Regions from separate parts of the Idiomarina sp. OXR-189 genome, predicted to be linked through region 1. Evidence: predicted binding sites of a transcription regulator. Region 1 holds the regulator's gene; each other region holds the start of a gene.
The links. The regulator sigma-54, encoded in region 1, starts transcription at its own class of promoters, with help from an activator protein. The targets are predictions, from matches to a motif close to GTTGGCACGNNNNTNGNNT.
Positions count from the first base shown of each region.

Region 1 (4,679 bases):
GTGGCGCGATGAATATGCATGACTTACTGCAAGCAGGAGTTCTGTAACATGGAATGCATTAATACTTGGTATGGCGACATCGAAAAGCCATTGTTCGAGCGTTTTTCTCAAGTTCGACTGTTAGTGCTTGATATCGACGGTGTTTTTTCCGATGGTCGCATTTACCTCGGTAACGACGGAGAGGAACTAAAAGCTTTTCACACTCGTGACGGCTTTGGTATGAAAGCACTAAAGAATGCCGGTATAGAAACAGCCGTTATAACTGGCCGTCAATCGGACATCGTTCAGCAGCGCATGCAGCACTTGGATGTGTCTCACATTTATCAGGGACAAACGGATAAAACCCAGGCGTTCAACGAGGTTCTGTCTCAACACAACTTAAGTGCGGAACAAACCGCTTATGTGGGTGACGACACGCCGGATCTTGCACTAATACAACAGGCAGGCATTGGCGTAGCGGTGAAAGACGCACACCCGTCTGTTCAGCAACAGGCACAATATATTACCCGGTGCGCTGGCGGTTTTGGTGCCGTACGTGAAGTATGCGATTTAATTATGTTGAGCCAGGGGCTTTTGCATGACGCCAAAGGAGCCAGTGTGTGAATTGGCGTATCGTCGGTATTATTGTCCTTTTGTTTGGCTTAGGACTCTTACTTGTGCTGCGTCCTTTTAGTGATGACGGCGAAGAAGGCGCTGCTACTGCGACAAAGTTGATGCAGCCGGACTTTACGGCCTACGGCCTTGAGACCAAGATATTTGAGAGTGATGGTGCTTTGGCGCACCAAATTCGCTCTGAAGAAATGGCACACTACAACCAAATTGGTTTGACCGAACTGAAACAGCCAAAGTATTCCGTTTTTTCACAAGACGGTACTGAAACCTGGCAAGTCAGTGCGGAGCAAGGTACCTTTTACGATGACAAAACGCTGATTCTGGAGCGCAGTGTCGAGATACAGGCTTTGCAGGAAAGTTCACCAATACAACGCATCATGACAGAATACCTGGTTATAGACTTAGCCAATGAGTCCATGAGTACTGAATACCCAGTAATAATGCGAGGGCCACAAGTGGTCGTTCGTGGTGATGGTTTAAGCGCCGACATGAGCGCAGAAATAATGGAGTTAAAACGACATGTTAAAACGGTTTTCCAGCCAAAGTCTTAGCTTCCTGGCGCTATTAGTGCTTCCTTTGGCTGTTATGGCACAAGGAAAAGCTGATTTTAAAAAGCCAATGGAAGTCGAGTCGAGCCACGAGCAGTTCGACATCAAGAATAATAAGCTAGTACTGACTGACAACGTTATCATTCGGCAAGGTACCTTGCTTATTAAAGCTGACCGACTTGAAGCCTCCGCCAGTGAAAGCGGTGAACAAGCAGACACCTTTATTGCAGAAGGCTCTCCGGCAACCTATACACAAACGCTGGAAAACGGAAATGAAATTAGTGCTCAAGCCAATAAGATAACCTACTTCCAGACTGAGCAGCGGCTTGAACTCAGTGGCGATGCAAAAATTTCGCAAGGTACCAGTAGTTCAAGTGGCGATACTATTGTTTATGACTTGGCTGAGCAAACCATCTCGGCAAGCAGTTCTGATACCGATAACGGACGCGTGATTACGATATTTACGCCGAAAACAAAAGACGACAAAAACGATAACGAGAACCCTTAATATGGCAACCTTACGAGTTAAACATCTCGCCAAAAGCTTTAAGCGTCGTCAGGTTGTAAAAGACGTTAGTCTGGAAGTCAGTCAGGGCCAAATTATTGGGCTGTTAGGCCCAAATGGCGCAGGGAAGACAACAACCTTCTATATGATTGTCGGCTTGATCAACAGCGACAAAGGCCAGATTTTACTGGATAAAGACGACTTAACCGCTCTACCTATGCACGAGCGCGCTCGGCGCGGAATTGGCTACTTACCGCAAGAGGCGTCTATTTTCAGAAAATTGACCGTGCGTGATAACTTGATGGCTATTTTAGAAACTCGCAAAGAGCTCTCTGCAAACGAGCGCGAAGAGCAGCTCGACTCGCTGCTGGAGGAGTTTAATATTGGGCATATCGCTAATAGCCTGGGCATGAGTTTATCCGGCGGCGAAAGGCGCCGCGTTGAAATCGCACGCGCACTGGCTGCTGAACCCACGTTCATTCTGTTAGATGAACCTTTCGCAGGCGTTGACCCTATTTCGGTTATCGATATTAAGAAAATTGTTGAACATTTGAAGCAGCGTGGTATTGGTGTACTTATTACCGATCATAATGTCAGAGAAACGCTGTCCGTTTGTGAACACGCGTATATTGTTAGCCACGGAGAACTTATTGCCAGCGGAGATGCAGAAAGTATATTATCGAATCAACAGGTTAAAGACGTTTACCTCGGTGAGCAGTTCACCCTTTAATGTGATACCGGGACGATAACCATGAGACAAAGTCTGCAGCTAAAAATTGGTCAGCAACTGACCATGACGCCTCAGTTACAACAAGCTATACGCTTGCTGCAGCTCTCTTCGCTCGACTTACAGGCAGAGATTCAAGACGCTCTGGACAATAACCCATTGTTAGAAGTCGAGAGTGAGCAGTCCCAGGACAGCGACAGCGCGGATCATGTAAACTCCTTACATAAAGACGACAGCCAACGAGAAACATCCGACGTTATTAAAACTCAGGAAATGCCGGAAGATCTGCCTGTCGACAGTACCTGGGACGATACTTATTCGTCATCTACGCCAGTCAATGGCGCAGCATCGAGCAGTAAGTCGTACGACGGCGACTACGAGGTTTACCAAGGCTCAACCAGCGAATCTCTGCAGGATCATCTCATTTGGCAAATGCAGCTCTCACACTTTTCTGAGGAAGACACCGCCATTGGCGAAGCCATTATTGAGGCTATTGACGACAACGGTTATTTAACCGCAGATATCGACGACATTATAGAGTCTGTGCGCCTACCCGAGGTTGGCGAGGAAGAAGTTTGCATGGTACTCAAGCGCATTCAACATTTCGACCCTGTCGGAGTTGGTGCGCGCACAGTCAGTGAGTGTCTCGCCATTCAGTTAAGACAACTGGATGACCGCACGCCCTTCAAATATGACGCCCTAACCCTTGTTTGCGATCATATGGACTTGTTAGGCAACCGCGACTTTCGCAATATTCAGCGCAAACTAAAGCTAACAGAAGGCGACTTGCGGGAAGTGATGCGCCTGATTCAGCAAATGCACCCGCATCCGGGCGAGCAAATTGCTCAGCAAGAAGTCGAGTACGTTATTCCTGACGTTGCAGTCATGAAAAAGAATGGCCGCTGGGTGGTCGAATTAAACCCCGATAGCGTACCTAAATTAAAGGTCAATGAAGAATACGCGGCACTGAGTAAAGCGGCGAAGTCCTCGGCAGACAGTCAGTATATTAAAAACCATACGCAAGAAGCTCGTTGGTTTATTAAAAGCCTCGAAAGCCGTAATGAAACACTGCTGAAAGTTGCCAACTGCATTGTCCAGCGCCAGCAAGGCTTTTTTGAGTACGGCGAAGAGGCAATGAAGCCTATGGTACTCAACGATGTCGCCGAAGCGGTAGAAATGCATGAAAGTACTATTTCACGGGTAACGACGCAGAAGTTTCTGCACTGCCCAAGAGGTATATTTGAGCTGAAATACTTTTTCTCAAGCCATGTCAGTACAGAAGGTGGAGGTGAGTGTTCAAGTACCGCAATACGTGCTTTAATTAAGAAGTTAGTCGCTGCAGAAAATCGTAGCAAACCATTAAGCGACAGCAAAATCGCTGAACTGATAGCCGAGCAAGGCATCAAAGTAGCGAGGAGGACAATTGCGAAGTACCGGGAATCATTGAATATTCCCTCATCGAGTCAACGCAAGAGTCTTTTATAACTTGTAAACTGCAGAAGGAAGACGTTATGCAAATTAATCTTACTGGTCATCATATCGATATCACTGAGTCTCTGCGTGAGTATGTGGATACAAAATTTGCTAAGTTAGAGCGCCATTTTGACCATATAACCAACGTTCACGTCATCCTTAATGTTGAAAAAACGAATCAAAAAGCAGAAGCTACCGTGCATTTGAACGGCGGTGAAATTTTTGCTGACTCTGTTCACGATGATATGTACGCAGCCATTGATGGTTTAATCGATAAGCTTGACCGTCAGGTTATTAAACACAAAGAAAAAATGAAAAAGCATTAGTCCATGCAAATAAGTGAGTTGTTAAGCCCCGACTGCACCAAGTGTGCAGTCGAGGGTGCAAGTAAAAAGCGGGTATTAGAAACCATTAGCCAAATTGTCGCGCCGAAACTGTCAGGCATTACCCGTCATGACATTTTTGAAAGCCTTATAAATCGCGAGCGCTTGGGAAGTACCGGCATTGGTTTAGGTATTGCGATACCCCATGGACGACTCGCTAAAGCCAGCCATCCGGTTGCCGTATTATTGACGTTGGATGAGCCGATTGAATTTGACGCTATTGATAACCAGCCGGTTGATATTATTTTTGCGCTGTTAGTGCCTGAGTCAGAGCATGAAAACCATTTACAAACACTGGCCGCAGTTGCACGTCGTATGAACGACAAAGATTGCACCAGAGCACTTCGCAACGCTGATACAGACAACGCACTTTATCAACTATTTATTGGGGAAGGTGAAGATAAGCCATGCAACTGATTATTGTCAGTGGT
Region 1 covers NZ_CP139706.1:432,121-436,799, reverse strand. The annotation lists gene UM402_RS02110 (KpsF/GutQ family sugar-phosphate isomerase) at 1-47, shown strand, start outside; gene kdsC (3-deoxy-manno-octulosonate-8-phosphatase KdsC) at 49-603, shown strand; gene lptC (LPS export ABC transporter periplasmic protein LptC) at 600-1,163, shown strand; gene lptA (lipopolysaccharide transport periplasmic protein LptA) at 1,132-1,668, shown strand; gene lptB (LPS export ABC transporter ATP-binding protein) at 1,670-2,395, shown strand; gene UM402_RS02085 (RNA polymerase factor sigma-54) at 2,417-3,877, shown strand; gene hpf (ribosome hibernation promoting factor) at 3,904-4,191, shown strand; gene ptsN (PTS IIA-like nitrogen regulatory protein PtsN) at 4,195-4,665, shown strand; gene rapZ (RNase adapter RapZ) at 4,656-4,679, shown strand, end outside.

Region 2 (4,679 bases), 370 kb from region 1:
TATCCATGGAAAGTGCCATTTTTTTGTCTCCACAGTGTTCGATGGTGAAGACAATGCAGATATCGTGCCAGAATTTCCGACAGATATTTTTGAAAAGTAGGCTAAGGGGCGTCGTTACTTACGACGATAGATAATACCGGGGTTGCAGCGAATCATCTCGAAGTCATCGGTTAAGCCTGAAATAGACTCCGATGCGCCAAGAATGAGATAGCCGCCCGGGTTTAATGATTGCCGGAATTGGGCAATAATTTTCCGCTTTACTTCCGGGGAGAAGTAAATAAGCACATTGCGGCAAAAAATAACATCGAACTTGCCGAGTAATGAATAGCTGTCCAATAAGTTCAGGTGACGAAAGTGGATATGTGTTTTTAAGTTATCTCTGACCTTCATCGAACCTGGCTTACTGCCGTCAGTGAAATACTTTTGACGACGCTCTGCGGATAAGCCACGCGCTAGTGCCAAACTGTCGTATTCACCAATACCACACTGCTCTAATACCTTATTGGAAATATCCGTGGCGGTCACTTTAATGCCACCTTTTAGAGCACCCGGATTTTTGGCCTTAAATTCGTCATAAGTAATGGCAATAGAGTACGGCTCTTGCCCAGACGAACAAGCCGCTGACCATATTTTTAAAGGCCCGGTGTGGTTTTTGTATTCAGCAAAAATACGATCGTGCAGAATTTGAAATGGGTAAGTGTCGCGAAACCATAAGGTTTCATTAGTGGTCATGGCGTCAATAACCGCCGCCCTCAGTGCGCGTTCACTAATTTTCATAGAGCGCTTTACCAACTCTGACAACGAGTCAATATTAAAGCGCCCCATTAACGGGCTGAGCCGGCTTTTAACCAAGTACAGTTTACTCTCGCCCAGTACAATACCGCACTGGTGCTCCAGGAACTGACGAAACTCTTGGTATTCCGATAAACTTAATTCGCGATTCGACACGTTATATTAACTGCTACTCTTTAAATGGTTACTTCGGTATTAAGCCATTTTTGAACGGCTGTCGCCAGCTCATCGGGATGAAATTTTGCAATAAAATCATCGGCGCCGACTTTCTTCACCATAGCCTGATTAAAGACGCCACTCAATGATGTATGCAAAATAACATGAATATCGCGTAAATCGGGGGCAGCTTTTACCTCAGCGGTTAATGTATAGCCATCCATCACCGGCATCTCTACGTCGGACACCATAACAGGTACGTGGGTATGTACATTGCCGCCCAGCTCTTTTGCTTTCTCTTTTAAATACTCAAGCGCTTCTTTACCGTTTTTCTTCACTTCCAGGTTAATACCCAGCGACTGAAGCGCGCGCTTAATTTGGTTGCGTGCTACTGAAGAGTCATCGGTAATAAGAATAGTGAGGTCTTCTTTGGCCACATTGACTTCTGCATTGGCCACTTCTTCACTAACGTCCGAGTTAACCGGCACTATGTCAGCCAAAATACGTTCAACGTCAATTATTTCAACCAATTCATTTTCGATTTCGGTGACCGCTGTCAGGTAAGCGTCGCGCCCGGCCCCTTTCGGCGGTGGCATTACGTCTTCCCAATTAATATTCATAATGCGATCAACACCACCCACCAGGAAGCCCTGAACGGTTCTGTTGTATTCAGAAATAATGACGAAGCGGTTTTCAATGTCGGTGATAGCCGGCCCACCGGTTGCCATACTCAAATCGATAATGGAAATAGCCTGGCCACGAATATGTGCAACACCTCTGACTAACGGGTTGCGCTGCGGCATTGCCGTTAACTTTGGACAAGGTAGAACTTCTCTTACCTTAAACACGTTAATACCGAAACGTTGTTTACCCGTTAATCTGAACAACAATAATTCCAGCCGGTTTTGTCCGACCATTTGTGTGCGCTGATTCACTGAATCGAGAATACTGGCCATGCTTCACTCCTGTAATATGGCAGGCTACCTTACTTCGGCACGGTATTTGCTTAAACCACTACCAGCAAATATTTATTGGTGACGCCGCCGAACTTTTGACGTTATACCGTTTTTTTCGGCAGGCAGCCAGATAACCTTAGTAGATAACGTCAGGATATTTTTATGATAGTACGTAAATCGCTGCTGATCAGTTCGATTTTTGCAATAACGACCTTATTTATTGGTCTGAGCCCAAATCACGCACAAGCGCAAGGTAATGACGTACGCCTGGATTATAAGGCATTACAGACTCTGGCGCATGACTTTGTGCGCTCAAGAGTCAGAGCGCCTGAAAATGGTCGCATTGATGTTGTTGCCAATAATCTCGACCCAAGAATGACGCCTAAACGCTGCTCAGCAGCACCAGATGTTGGCTTGGCGAGCAACGCGCGCTTAGACGGCTACACAACCGTTGAAATTAAATGTGCGACGGCAAATGGGTGGCGTACTTATGTACCGGTCAGAATTTACCGTTACAAAAATGTCGTGACGGCGTCCGGCCCCATGACTCCGGGTCAAATGATTAGCGAAAGCGATTTAACGTTTGCCGAAGTGGACTTAAACCAAATACGCTCTAATGTTTACACCGAGAAGGAACTATTGGTTGGCGCTCGCGTCAAAAAGCGCATTGGTGCGGGACAGGCCATTCGAGCGACTGACACCTGCCTTGTTTGTGAGGACCAAACGGTTACAATAGTAGCTCAAAACAAGGCGTTGAGAATTACCGCTGACGGAAAAGCGTTAGCTGACGGTTTAAAAGGCGAGTCAGTTGTTGTAAAAAATGCCCGCTCAGGCAAATCGATAGAGGCTGTTGTGACAGGGCTTAACGAGGTTACCGTCAACCTTTAAAATACTTTACAAAAAAGTGAATTTTTTAGTTAAGTTTTTTCGGATATGGTCGATAAGTAACCGAGACTTACTATCTAGCGAGGCAACACAATGGCTATTAACATCAATAATGCTGGATTGAAAAACACCAGTATCGATAACAAATCAAGCAATCGCCAGGTTCAAAACGGCCAGGCGGGTAATTCTGCATCGGTTTCTCAAAAAGGCGGTGACGCGGTTTCCTTGACCAGCGAAGCCCAACAACTGGGTGGATTGCAGGAAAAGGCCATGAACAGCAGTGGTATCGACCAAGCTAAAGTGGACAGAATTAAAGCAGAAATTGAAAACGGCTCATACAAAATTAATGTTGAGCAGTTAGCGTCCAAGCTGGCTCAGTTTGAGTCAGACCTGTTTGCAGGCGGTAACGACGAGTAATGACGGAAGTAGCGTCGGTAAACCAATTGCTTGATGACATGGCGGAGTCGCTAGATAGGCTGGCTTTGCTGCAACAGCGCGAGCTAAATGCCATTGTCGAACGCGAGCATGCCGACGTTCCTGCTATTACTTCAGAAAAAGAAAAAGCTCTGGCCGAAGTGACACGCCTCGACACTTTGTTGTCAGAGCACCCCGACAAAGACACTTTGAAAGAAGACGCGCAGTTAGCCGCTGCGGTTGAGTCCATTAAGCAAACCCTCGCCAATGTTCAACACCAAAACCAAGTCAATGAACGCGTAGTTCAGTCGACGCTGAACAGCATTGACCAACTCAAGCAAAGTATTTTACAGTCAGCCCGCAAAGACTCTCTTACCTACAACAGTAAAGGCAAAATTCGTTAAAGAATTCTGCGTTTCAGCCGTTATAACGATTAGTACGTTTTAGTCCGTAGGGGTCGTTATGACAAAGCAAATTTTGACACTGGGTATTGTCCTTTCATCAATGGTTTTAAGTGGCTGTGCGGCTTATAACAACTTGGTGTACGATCAAAAGCACGTCGAATGGGAAACTCAAACGCCTGACACCTTTCCGGTATTAAACGCGGTTGGCTATGCGCCTATTGAAAAGCAATCAGGTGATTCGGCTCAAGTGAAAGACCTAAACGCGATGCGCGCCTCTAAGCTGGCTGCGTATCGCGAACTTGCGGAACAAGTGTATGGGCAACGAATTGCCGGCAGCAGCTCGGTGGAAGACTGGGCGTTGAATAACGATAGCTTTCAGGCATCGGTTGACGGTGTTATTCGCGGGGCCGAAGTCGTGAAAACCTACACCGTTGGCGAGTATTACGCGACGGAATTGCGTTTAGACTTTGAGAAAGTACACCGCTTGTATCAAAGCACCAACCGCCAGCAAAAAGTAAAACGTGTTGTTTATTATTAAGCAAAGCTTTTAAGTTAAAATTTGGCAGGGTTCTTGCATTTTATTTCAGAGAAAGCCTCAAAGACCGACAATAAATCGACACTTTGGATAAGACTGGGATACAACACATGAACTGGAAGACCTTGCTTTTACTCGCGTCACTTATTTTTCTTGCGTTTCCAAGCGACGCTCGCTGGATTGAAGCTCAAGGTACGGCGCGTATTGTGAATGGTGATGTCGAAAAGGCGCGCCAGCAAGCCATTGAAAACGCCCTTCAACAAGCTCTCCTCTCTTCTGGTGGCAGTATCAGCAGCATTCAGCAGGTGGTTGATGGCGTCCTGAGTAACACAGAAACCCAGTGGACCAGTCGTGGCGATGTCGATCAAGTTTCTATCGTGCGAGAGGAAGTTCGGGACGATCGTGTCGTGGTTTTACTACGCGCAGACATTTGGAACCGCGAGGGCGAATGCGCCCGCAGTAGCTATAAAAACTCCGTCACTATTGTGCCGTTTGAGCTGCGCGACCGCGCCCATGGTACCTGGGGCCAAATTTGGG
Region 2 covers NZ_CP139706.1:798,006-802,684, reverse strand. The annotation lists gene flgB (flagellar basal body rod protein FlgB) at 1-19, opposite strand, end outside; gene UM402_RS03900 (CheR family methyltransferase) at 115-948, opposite strand; gene UM402_RS03895 (chemotaxis protein CheV) at 969-1,904, opposite strand; gene flgA (flagellar basal body P-ring formation chaperone FlgA) at 2,067-2,792, shown strand; gene flgM (flagellar biosynthesis anti-sigma factor FlgM) at 2,883-3,206, shown strand; gene UM402_RS03880 (flagellar protein FlgN) at 3,206-3,607, shown strand; gene UM402_RS03875 (LPP20 family lipoprotein) at 3,666-4,145, shown strand; gene UM402_RS03870 (flagellar assembly protein FlgT) at 4,253-4,679, shown strand, end outside.
Region 2: a site for sigma-54 is predicted at 1,938-1,956, ahead of flgA (flagellar basal body P-ring formation chaperone FlgA). Genes of this name have one in related genera too.

Region 3 (4,679 bases), 400 kb from region 1:
ACAGCCCACATAGCCACAAGTGCGGAAGCCACTAATGTCTCAACCAGCGAAAAGCCTTTACTGCTGTGATGACTCATAAAGCGTTTTTTGTTGGTTAAAGTCAGCCGCAAGTTGTTCAGAAAACACTTGCCACTGATGAGCTTGCTGAGCCTCCAGCATTTGCGCGTAAAACAACAGAGCAGCCAAGCTCGCGGAGCTAAGGCTTATGAGTGTGACTAACGTCAGTATCAACGCGAATCCTTTCGCTTTCATAATGAACATCCATTTCTGTTACTGAGGGAAAACGGTAATTGTCCGCTTAAATTGTTGTTCCTGAACGCCTTGGGTTGTCTCTCGCGAAATCAACAATGTAATAAACAGCTTCGAGCTGTTTTCTGAATTTAAGGAGGCATCAGCTTCAACCTGTAATTCCTGAACGTAAAATTGCGCTCTATCGGTTAACGACTGCCAACCATAACCCGCGCAGTCCAGCGTCATCGGGTTATTCTGTAACTGATAACCTCTAACCCTAAAACCGACAGAGCCTCCGTTTTGTGTCGGAAAGACATAGCAACCACGCTCTGGGTTTTGCAGGCCTTCAACCACCGCACTGTTTAAACTGCTAAAAAACTCCTCTGCAACCGCTTGCCCGTTCAACGTAAACCGTGCCTTTGAAACGGAGCTATGTTGAGCGCCTTTCTGCCATTGCAATAGCTGTTGTGCAGTCATGACAATAATGGCTCCCAGTGACGCAGCAACAAGCACTTCAATTAAGCTGTATCCATTACTTTTTTGAGCGTGCTTTCTGTCTAGCATGAGGACAAACCAGGCAAAGCTGGCCCATGACTGACACAGGAGCGAACTCGACCCTTGCTGCTAATAATGACTTTCACGGTATTGCTATTGTTCATAATGCGAATATGCCCGGGCGCAGCACCGCCAGAAACACCGTAGAATACTAACGGGCTTGTTGAGCTATAAGTCGACTCCGTTGCCAGCTCAAACACATTTGAACGACCTTCGAGAGGCGCGAGATCTGCCATTATATTGTCTTCCGCTCGTTGTGCTTTTGCTTTGACTTGGTGTAAATACGACAGCCACCGAGAGCTCGCCTGTTGCAGTAATAAACTTTCAGTCTGCTGTTTGAACAAAGGCATCGACAAGGCACCTAACCCAGCCGTTATAGCCAATGCAATCAGCAATTCAATTAAGGAGTAACCGCGCACAGAGCCCCCTGTTATTCGAAGTGCAGATAGTTTAGCCGCAAGCCAAAAAATGTCTGTAAGCTAGCTCGCACCGTATTGTCAGCAACTATTTAAAAAGCTGGCTCGATTCTTGAATAAAACACCGCAGGTTCAACTTTTTGACGCAACAGGAAGACGTATGGCGAGCGGTGCCGAAAAGTTAGTAAGTTTAAGAAATTTCACGCAAAACAATGCCCATTTAATTAAAGGCTTTGGTACACCTTTAGCCATTATGGCCATTTTGGCGATGGTGGTGCTGCCTATTCCGGCGATGGTGCTGGATATTCTGTTTTCGTTCTCTATTACACTATCGCTAGTGGTTATGCTGGTTGCGGTTTATACCCAACGACCACTGGATTTCGCTGCCTTTCCGACAGTTCTGCTTATCGCCACAGTACTGCGGCTTAGCTTAAACGTGGCATCGACACGTATCGTTTTACTCGAGGGCCACAATGGGCCGGGCGCAGCAGGTAGCGTCATTGAAGCCTTTGGTAGTGTTGTCATCGGCGGTAACTACACCGTTGGTTTAGTGGTCTTCGCCATTCTCGTTATTATTAACTTCGTGGTTATTACTAAAGGTGCGGGGCGTATATCCGAAGTAACCGCTCGCTTTACGTTGGACGCCATGCCAGGTAAACAAATGGCCATTGACGCGGACTTGAACGCCGGCCTTATTAACCAGGAAGAAGCCAAACAGCGACGCAGTGACGTCACTCGGGAAGCTGACTTCTACGGCTCAATGGATGGTGCCAGTAAGTTTGTTAAAGGCGACGCCATCGCCGGTATTCTTATTCTTCTTATCAACATTGTTGGTGGCTTGCTCATTGGTATGATCCAGTACGGCTTGACCTTCGGTGAAGCGGTAGAAGTGTACACGCTTCTGACCATTGGTGACGGCTTGGTCGCCCAAATTCCAGCACTGTTACTGTCTGTTGCAACCGCAATTATTATTACCCGCGAGAATGACAGTAAAGACATGGGTGACGCGGTTGTTCTGCAGTTGCTCGACAACCCGAAAGTATTGGTTATTTCCAGCTCGGTATTGTTCGCTATGGGTGTGATTCCGGGTATGCCTCATTTAGCGTTCCTCAGCATGTCGGCAATTCTTGCGGGCGCTGCGTATTTCAAACTTAAAAAGAACAAGACCGAGCAAGGCGAGCTGGTTGAAAAAGAACAAGAGCAGCAAGTTCAGCAGGCACAGCAAAAAGAACTGTCCTGGGACGATGTTCGACATGTTGACACCATTGGCCTGGAAGTGGGGTATCGCCTTATTCCATTGGTTGACAAACAGCAGGGCGGCGAGCTCCTTTCCCGTATTAAAGGGGTGCGTAAGAAGCAGTCGCAGGAATTCGGCTTCCTGGTACCCGCGGTGCATATTCGGGATAACCTCGACTTAGGGCCTAACAGCTACCGTATTACATTAATGGGTGTGACCATGGGTGAAGCGGAAATTCGCCACGATTGGGAGCTTGCTATTAATCCGGGTCAGGTCTTCGGAGAACTTGAAGGCGAAAAAACCACTGACCCTGCTTTCGGTCTGGACGCAGTATGGATCCGTCCAGAGCAAAAAGAGCACGCACAAACTCTGGGTTACACCGTAGTGGATGCTGCGACGGTAGTGGCCACTCACTTAAGTCAAATTGTTACTAACCATGCGTCGCAATTGCTGGGTCATGAAGAAGCTCAAGAGCTGCTTGATCGCCTTGGGCGTACGCATCCCAAGTTGGTAGAAGGACTTATTCCTGACTTATTGTCCCTGGGTAACTTTGTCAAAGTGTTACAGAACTTACTGGATGAAGGCATTGCTATACGCGATATGCGCACCATTGTGCAAACGCTGGTTGAGTATGCCGGCCGCAGTCAGGATCCTGATGTATTAACGGCCGCCGTTCGAATTTCTCTGCGTCGCTTAATTGTTCAGGACATTTCAGAAGGTGAAGCAGAACTGCCTGTCATAACTTTGGCGCCAGAGTTGGAACAGATGTTGCATCAGTCACTACAGATGGCTGGTAACGACGGAAATCAGCAAGGCGCCGGTATTGAACCAGGTTTAGCCGAACGCTTGCAACAGTCGTTACGCGAAACGCATCAGCAGCAGGAAATGAACGGGGAACCGTCAGTGTTGCTGACATCCGGGCTACTACGCTCAACTATGGCGCGATTTGCGCGCCACGCTACCGACGGTATGCGTGTGTTGTCGTATCAGGAAATTCCGGATGACAAACAAATTCGCATTGTCAGCTCAATTGGTGGACAACAAAACAGTGGTGAACAAACCGCTACCTAAGACAACGGGAGTCGCTTGTGAAAATTAAACGCTTTTTTGCAGAAGATATGCGTCGGGGCTTACAGCAGGTTAAAGAAACCTTAGGTGCTGATGCAATCATTCTTTCAAACAAAAAGGTTAACGGTGGTATCGAGCTAGTGGCGGCTGTTGACCCTGACGCGCGTGCGCCGGAAGCGGCTCCGGAAATGCCTGCAAATTCACATGCGCCACAGCCGCGGCAAGCACAGCAAGAGTCGGAAGCTCCGGCTCAATCTCTGGCGGAACTGTTGCAGCGCCAAAATGCGACGTCTGCGTCTGCGCCTCAGCAACCTGAACCGCAAGCAGCGACTCAAGAAGACCATGGCGGTTATCAGCAAATGGCGCACCAATCTGCGTCAGCTCAACCGGAGCAACCACAAGCAGATATTTTCCCTGAGCAAATGAATACACCTGACAGTAACGACTCGGAAGCGATAGCAGAGCTGCGCTCACAGGTTAACGGTATTCGTCAGTTGTTAGAGCATCAGTTAAGCGGCCTCATGAAGCAGGAAATGGAGCGCGAAGAGCCGGTGCGTGCCATGTTAATGCAGCGACTCATGACAATGGGTCTTAGCGAACGTATTGCTGACCAAATTGCCTGCTTTATTCCTGAAAGCAGCTCAGACGAAGATGCCTGGGAGCAAACCATGCATTTGTTGGAAGGTCAGTTGAATACCACCAACGACGATATTTTGACACGCGGCGGGGCTGTTGCTCTTGTCGGTCCTACCGGCGTGGGTAAAACCACCACTATTGCTAAGTTGGCGGCGCGTTATGCGCAACGTCATGGCGCGGATAAAGTCGCATTGATTACTACTGACACCTTCAGAATTGGTGCCAGTGAACAATTACAGACCTACGGACGTATTATTGGCTGTCCAGTGAAAGTAGCAAAAGATGCGAAAGAATTAGCCGACTCTTTGTTGTCGCTGCGCGATAAGAGCCTGATTTTAATTGATACAGCGGGTATGGGTCAGCGCGATAAACGCTTAAGCGAGCAACTGGGGCAGCTTATCCAGAATACACGCCTGAGAATTCGACCTTACCTGGTATTGTCGGCAACCTCACAAAATCAAGTGTTAGATGACGCAGTTAAGCAGTTTAAAACACTACCTTTGTCGGGTTGTATTTTTACCAAACTGGACGAATGC
Region 3 covers NZ_CP139706.1:828,072-832,750, forward strand. The annotation lists gene UM402_RS04050 (PulJ/GspJ family protein) at 1-77, opposite strand, end outside; gene UM402_RS04055 (hypothetical protein) at 58-252, opposite strand; gene UM402_RS04060 (prepilin-type N-terminal cleavage/methylation domain-containing protein) at 271-795, opposite strand; gene UM402_RS04065 (prepilin-type N-terminal cleavage/methylation domain-containing protein) at 789-1,205, opposite strand; gene flhA (flagellar biosynthesis protein FlhA) at 1,363-3,510, shown strand; gene flhF (flagellar biosynthesis protein FlhF) at 3,528-4,679, shown strand, end outside.
Region 3: a site for sigma-54 is predicted at 1,302-1,320, ahead of flhA (flagellar biosynthesis protein FlhA). Genes of this name have one in related genera too.

Region 4 (4,679 bases), 580 kb from region 1:
CTGACAGCGGCATATCACCTATTTCATCCAAAAAAAGCGTGCCACCATTGGCTTGTTCAAAACGTCCCATGCGTTTTTTATCAGCGCCGGTAAATGCACCGCGTTCATGCCCAAACAACTCAGATTCAATGAGATCAGCTGGAATGGCCGCCATATTCAGTGCGATAAAAGGCTTATCTGCTCGCGGACTGTGTTTATGTAATGCTCGCGCAACAAGCTCTTTACCCGTCCCTGTTTCTCCCGTTAACAGCACACTCACGCTGGATGACGACAATCGCCCAATGGCACGAAATACGTCCTGCATAGCAGGCGCTTCACCAATAATCTCAGGTACTTTTGCGGTTCTAGCTTGCTGCGAACCTTGTTTATTTTCAGCCGCATGCCGTAGTGCGCGGTCTACCGTTGTCAGCGCTTCATCAATATCAAACGGCTTAGGCAAATACTCAAACGCACCGCCCTGAAAGGCTTTGACTGTCGTATCTAAGTCAGAGTGAGCAGTCATAACCACCACCGGCATATCAGGGTGGCTTTCTTGCAACTTCTCAAGCACTACTAACCCGTCGTCACCGGGCATGCGAATATCCGTCATTACCACAGTGGGCTGAGCCTGCTCAAGTTCGCTAAAAAATGTAGCGCTGTCAGAAAAAGTACGTACATGATAACGACTGTTTGCAAAAGCCTTTTCCAGCACCCAGCGAATGGACTCATCGTCATCAATTATCCATAAACTTGCGTCAGTCATTTCCTGTGCCCTCACTCACATAAGGTAAATAGACAGAAAATTGAGTACGTCCCGGTTCAGAGCTGACCTCAATTTTGCCTTTATGCTGGTGCACAATGGTTTGTGCCAGAGACAGTCCCAGCCCCGTACCCTCTGCTCTGCCGCTAACTAACGGATAAAACAGGGTGTTACTAAGCTCGTCAGAAATGCCAGGACCATTATCGATAAAGTGAACCACAGCGCATTGCCGGTAACGCTCTCCGAAAAGCGTTAACTGATGCTCAACTCGGGTTCTTACAATGAGCTTCCCTTTGCCGTTCATCGCTTGGGCTGCATTTTGTGCAATGTTTAAAAACACCTGCTCACAGCTTTCTTCGACAATCATAATATCCGGCAATGACGGGTCGTAGTCGCGAACAATGTTCAGTGCATCGCCGTATTCATAAGACAACGTCTTCGCCACGCGCTCCGTTATTTCATGCACATTGACCCGTTCTCGCTTGCCGGGCTTCATAGGGCCTAACAGGCGATCGACCAAAAAACGCAAACGGTCAGACTGACTGATAATTAAGTCCGTGTATTCTTTTAAATAATCGTCGTTCAGCTCACGCGCCAGCAGCTGTGCCGCACCGCGTAGTCCGCCTAATGGGTTTTTTATTTCATGCGCCATACCGCGCAATAAATGCTGGGTAGCAAACAATTGGTTCCGCTGCTGGTCTTCCTGATTAATGCGGCGCAGTTGGTCCGCCTTGCGAAGCTCCATCAACAACAGTGTTTGACCGTCATCCTGAATGGTCTGAATGCACACATCGACGGTAATTCGATGCCCTGAATGCAAAGCGAATTCCGCATCCGTATTGAGCACTCTTTGCTCATAATGAAAGCAATTGGCAATGGTTTCACTGGCTAACGAGCACTGAAAAAAAGCCGTCGAGAAAGGCTCTCCAAGCAGACGCTTCGCACTATGATCAAATAGGGACTCCGCTGCCGAATTAACGTAACGAATAGTGAGGCTCTCGTCTAAAGCGAGTATCCCGGTCAGCAGCTGATTAATTAATGAGTTAATGTTCACAAGGGAAGATTAGCTTATGCACCATGTTGGTGCAAATAAAAAGGGCGGTATAAACCGCCCTCTAAAGGTTGTTAAACACTGTAGTACATGTCGAATTCAACAGGGTGTGTTGTCTTCTTCAGTGTTTCAACTTCGTTGTACTTCAGACCAATGTACGCATCGATCATGTCATCGTCCATGACCCCGCCTTGCTTCAGGAAGTCACGGTCTTTATCTAATGCTTCCAGCGCCATTTCCAACGAATGACAAACGGTCGGAATATCTTTTGCCTCTTCCGGTGGCAAGTTATATAAGTCCTTATCCATTGCATCACCCGGGTGAATCTTGTTACGAATACCGTCAAGACCAGCCATAAGTAGCGCAGTGAAACATAGGTAAGGGTTCGCGCTAGGGTCAGGGAAGCGTACCTCAATACGACGGGCTTTAGCGCTAGACACCAACGGAATACGAATGGACGCTGAACGGTTACGCGCGGAGTAAGCCAGCATAACCGGCGCTTCAAAACCAGGAACCAAACGTTTATATGAGTTCGTTGATGCGTTTGCGAAGGCGTTAATCGCGCGAGCATGCTTAACAATACCGCCAATGTAATACAACGCGGTTTCACTCAAACCAGCGTACTGATCACCGGCAAATAGGTTTTCACCGCCTTTGTTCAGTGACATGTGTACGTGCATACCAGAGCCGTTATCACCGACTAATGGCTTAGGCATAAAGGTTGCTGTCATGCCATAAGAGTGCGCGACGTTATGAACAACGTATTTGTACACCTGAAGCTCGTCGGCTTTAGTCGTTAAGGTGTTGAAACGGGTCGCTACCTCGTTCTGACCGGCTGTCGCCACCTCATGGTGGTGCGCCTCAACCACTAAACCCATGTCTTCCATAACCAAACTCATGGTGCCACGAATGTCGTGAGCTGAGTCAACCGGAGGTACCGGGAAGTAACCGCCTTTAACACCAGGGCGGTGCGCCATATTGCCTTCCGAATATTCACGACCCGAGTTCCACTCTGCTTCATCGGCATCAATTTTGTAGAACGAACCGCTCATATCGGTACGGAAACGAACGTCGTTGAACAGGAAGAACTCTGGCTCAGGACCAAAATAAGCTTCATCAGCAATGCCTGAACTGCGCAAGAACTCTTCCGCACGTTTGGCAATAGAGCGAGGGTCACGGCTGTAACCTTGCAGCGTTTCAGGCTCTAAAATGTCGCAACGAATATTCAGGGTCATTTCATCAGTGAACGGGTCTAATACTGCCGACTCGTTGTCCGGCATCAGCACCATGTCTGATTCATTAATACCTTTCCAGCCCGCAATTGACGAGCCGTCAAACATTTTGCCTTCTTCAAAGAAGTCGTCATCGATTTGCGACACCGGGATAGTGACGTGTTGTTCTTTACCCTTAGTATCGGTAAAGCGTAGGTCGACGAATTTTACGTCGTTTTCTTTAATGGTATCGAAAATCTTATCAGCTGACATGTTGTCCTCCAGTAGACAGCGTCTTTTTAAAAGTAACAGGCACAGTATAGCAAAGCTTATGCCAATTTACTTTCCTTTATAAATCAAAAGGTTGCTTAAAATCATTTATTTCGCACCAACAAATTCGCACCACTATAGCCCATTACGCACCATGACGGTGCAAAAGTTCACAGTAAGTCTCGAAACTATTGTCCGATTATTCAGTAAAAATAGCGAACAAAAAACAATCAGGTCTTTTTTAATAGAGTCTAAGAAGGTAGAATACGCCGCTATTTTTCATAAACCCCCGTCGGAAGGGTTGGGTTTACACTCACTACCGACAAACACAGGCTTTCTTAATGACAACTCAGGCATTTGATATCAATAAGCTTCGCAACATTGCGATTATTGCGCACGTAGACCATGGTAAAACCACACTGGTCGACAAACTACTTCAACAATCTGGCACCTTAGAAAGTCGTGGTGAGCTCGAAGAGCGCATCATGGACTCTAACGATCTGGAAAAAGAACGCGGCATTACCATTTTGGCAAAAAATACAGCCGTTAACTGGCAGGATTACCGCATCAACATTCTGGACACTCCTGGACACGCTGACTTTGGCGGTGAAGTAGAACGTGTATTATCAATGGCTGACTCCGTATTGCTGGTGGTCGACGCTGTTGACGGTCCTATGCCGCAAACTCGTTTCGTTACACAGAAAGCGTTCGAGCACGGTTTAAACCCAATTCTTGTCATCAACAAAATCGACCGTCCCGGCGCTCGCCCTGACTGGGTCATGGACCAAGTATTCGACTTGTTCGATAACTTAGGCGCTACTGATGAGCAATTAGACTTCCCAGTGGTTTACGCATCAGCTCTAAACGGTTGGGCGACTCGTGAAGAAGAAACGGTTGGCGACAACATGACACCGTTGTTCGAAACTATCGTTAACGAAGTTAGCCACCCAGACGCAGACCCTGACGCTGACTTACAGATGCAAATTTCGCAGCTGGATTACTCTAGCTACCTTGGCGTTATCGGTATTGGTCGTGTGACTCGCGGTAGCGTGAAAGTCAACCAACCGGTGACCATTGTCGGTGCTGACGGCAAAGAGCGTAGCGGTAAAATTGGTAAAGTATTTAACTACCTCGGCCTTGACCGCATTGACGCTGAATCAGCGCATGCAGGCGACATTTGTGCGATAACCGGTTTGGGCGAACTGAAAATTTCAGATACCGTTTGTGCTGTTGGCGCAGCTGAAGCAATGAAACCGCTAAGCGTTGACGAACCAACGGTTACCATGACGTTCCAGGTCAACACCTCTCCGTTCGCGGGTAAAGAAGGTAAATTCGTTACTTCACGTCAAATTCTTGAGCGTTTACAGCAAGAGCTGGTTCACAACGTAGCGCTTCGCGTTGAAGAAAC
Region 4 covers NZ_CP139706.1:2,451,688-2,456,366, forward strand. The annotation lists gene ntrC (nitrogen regulation protein NR(I)) at 1-742, opposite strand, end outside; gene glnL (nitrogen regulation protein NR(II)) at 735-1,793, opposite strand; gene glnA (glutamate--ammonia ligase) at 1,865-3,274, opposite strand; gene typA (translational GTPase TypA) at 3,613-4,679, shown strand, end outside.
Region 4: a site for sigma-54 is predicted at 3,322-3,340, ahead of glnA (glutamate--ammonia ligase). Genes of this name have one in related genera too.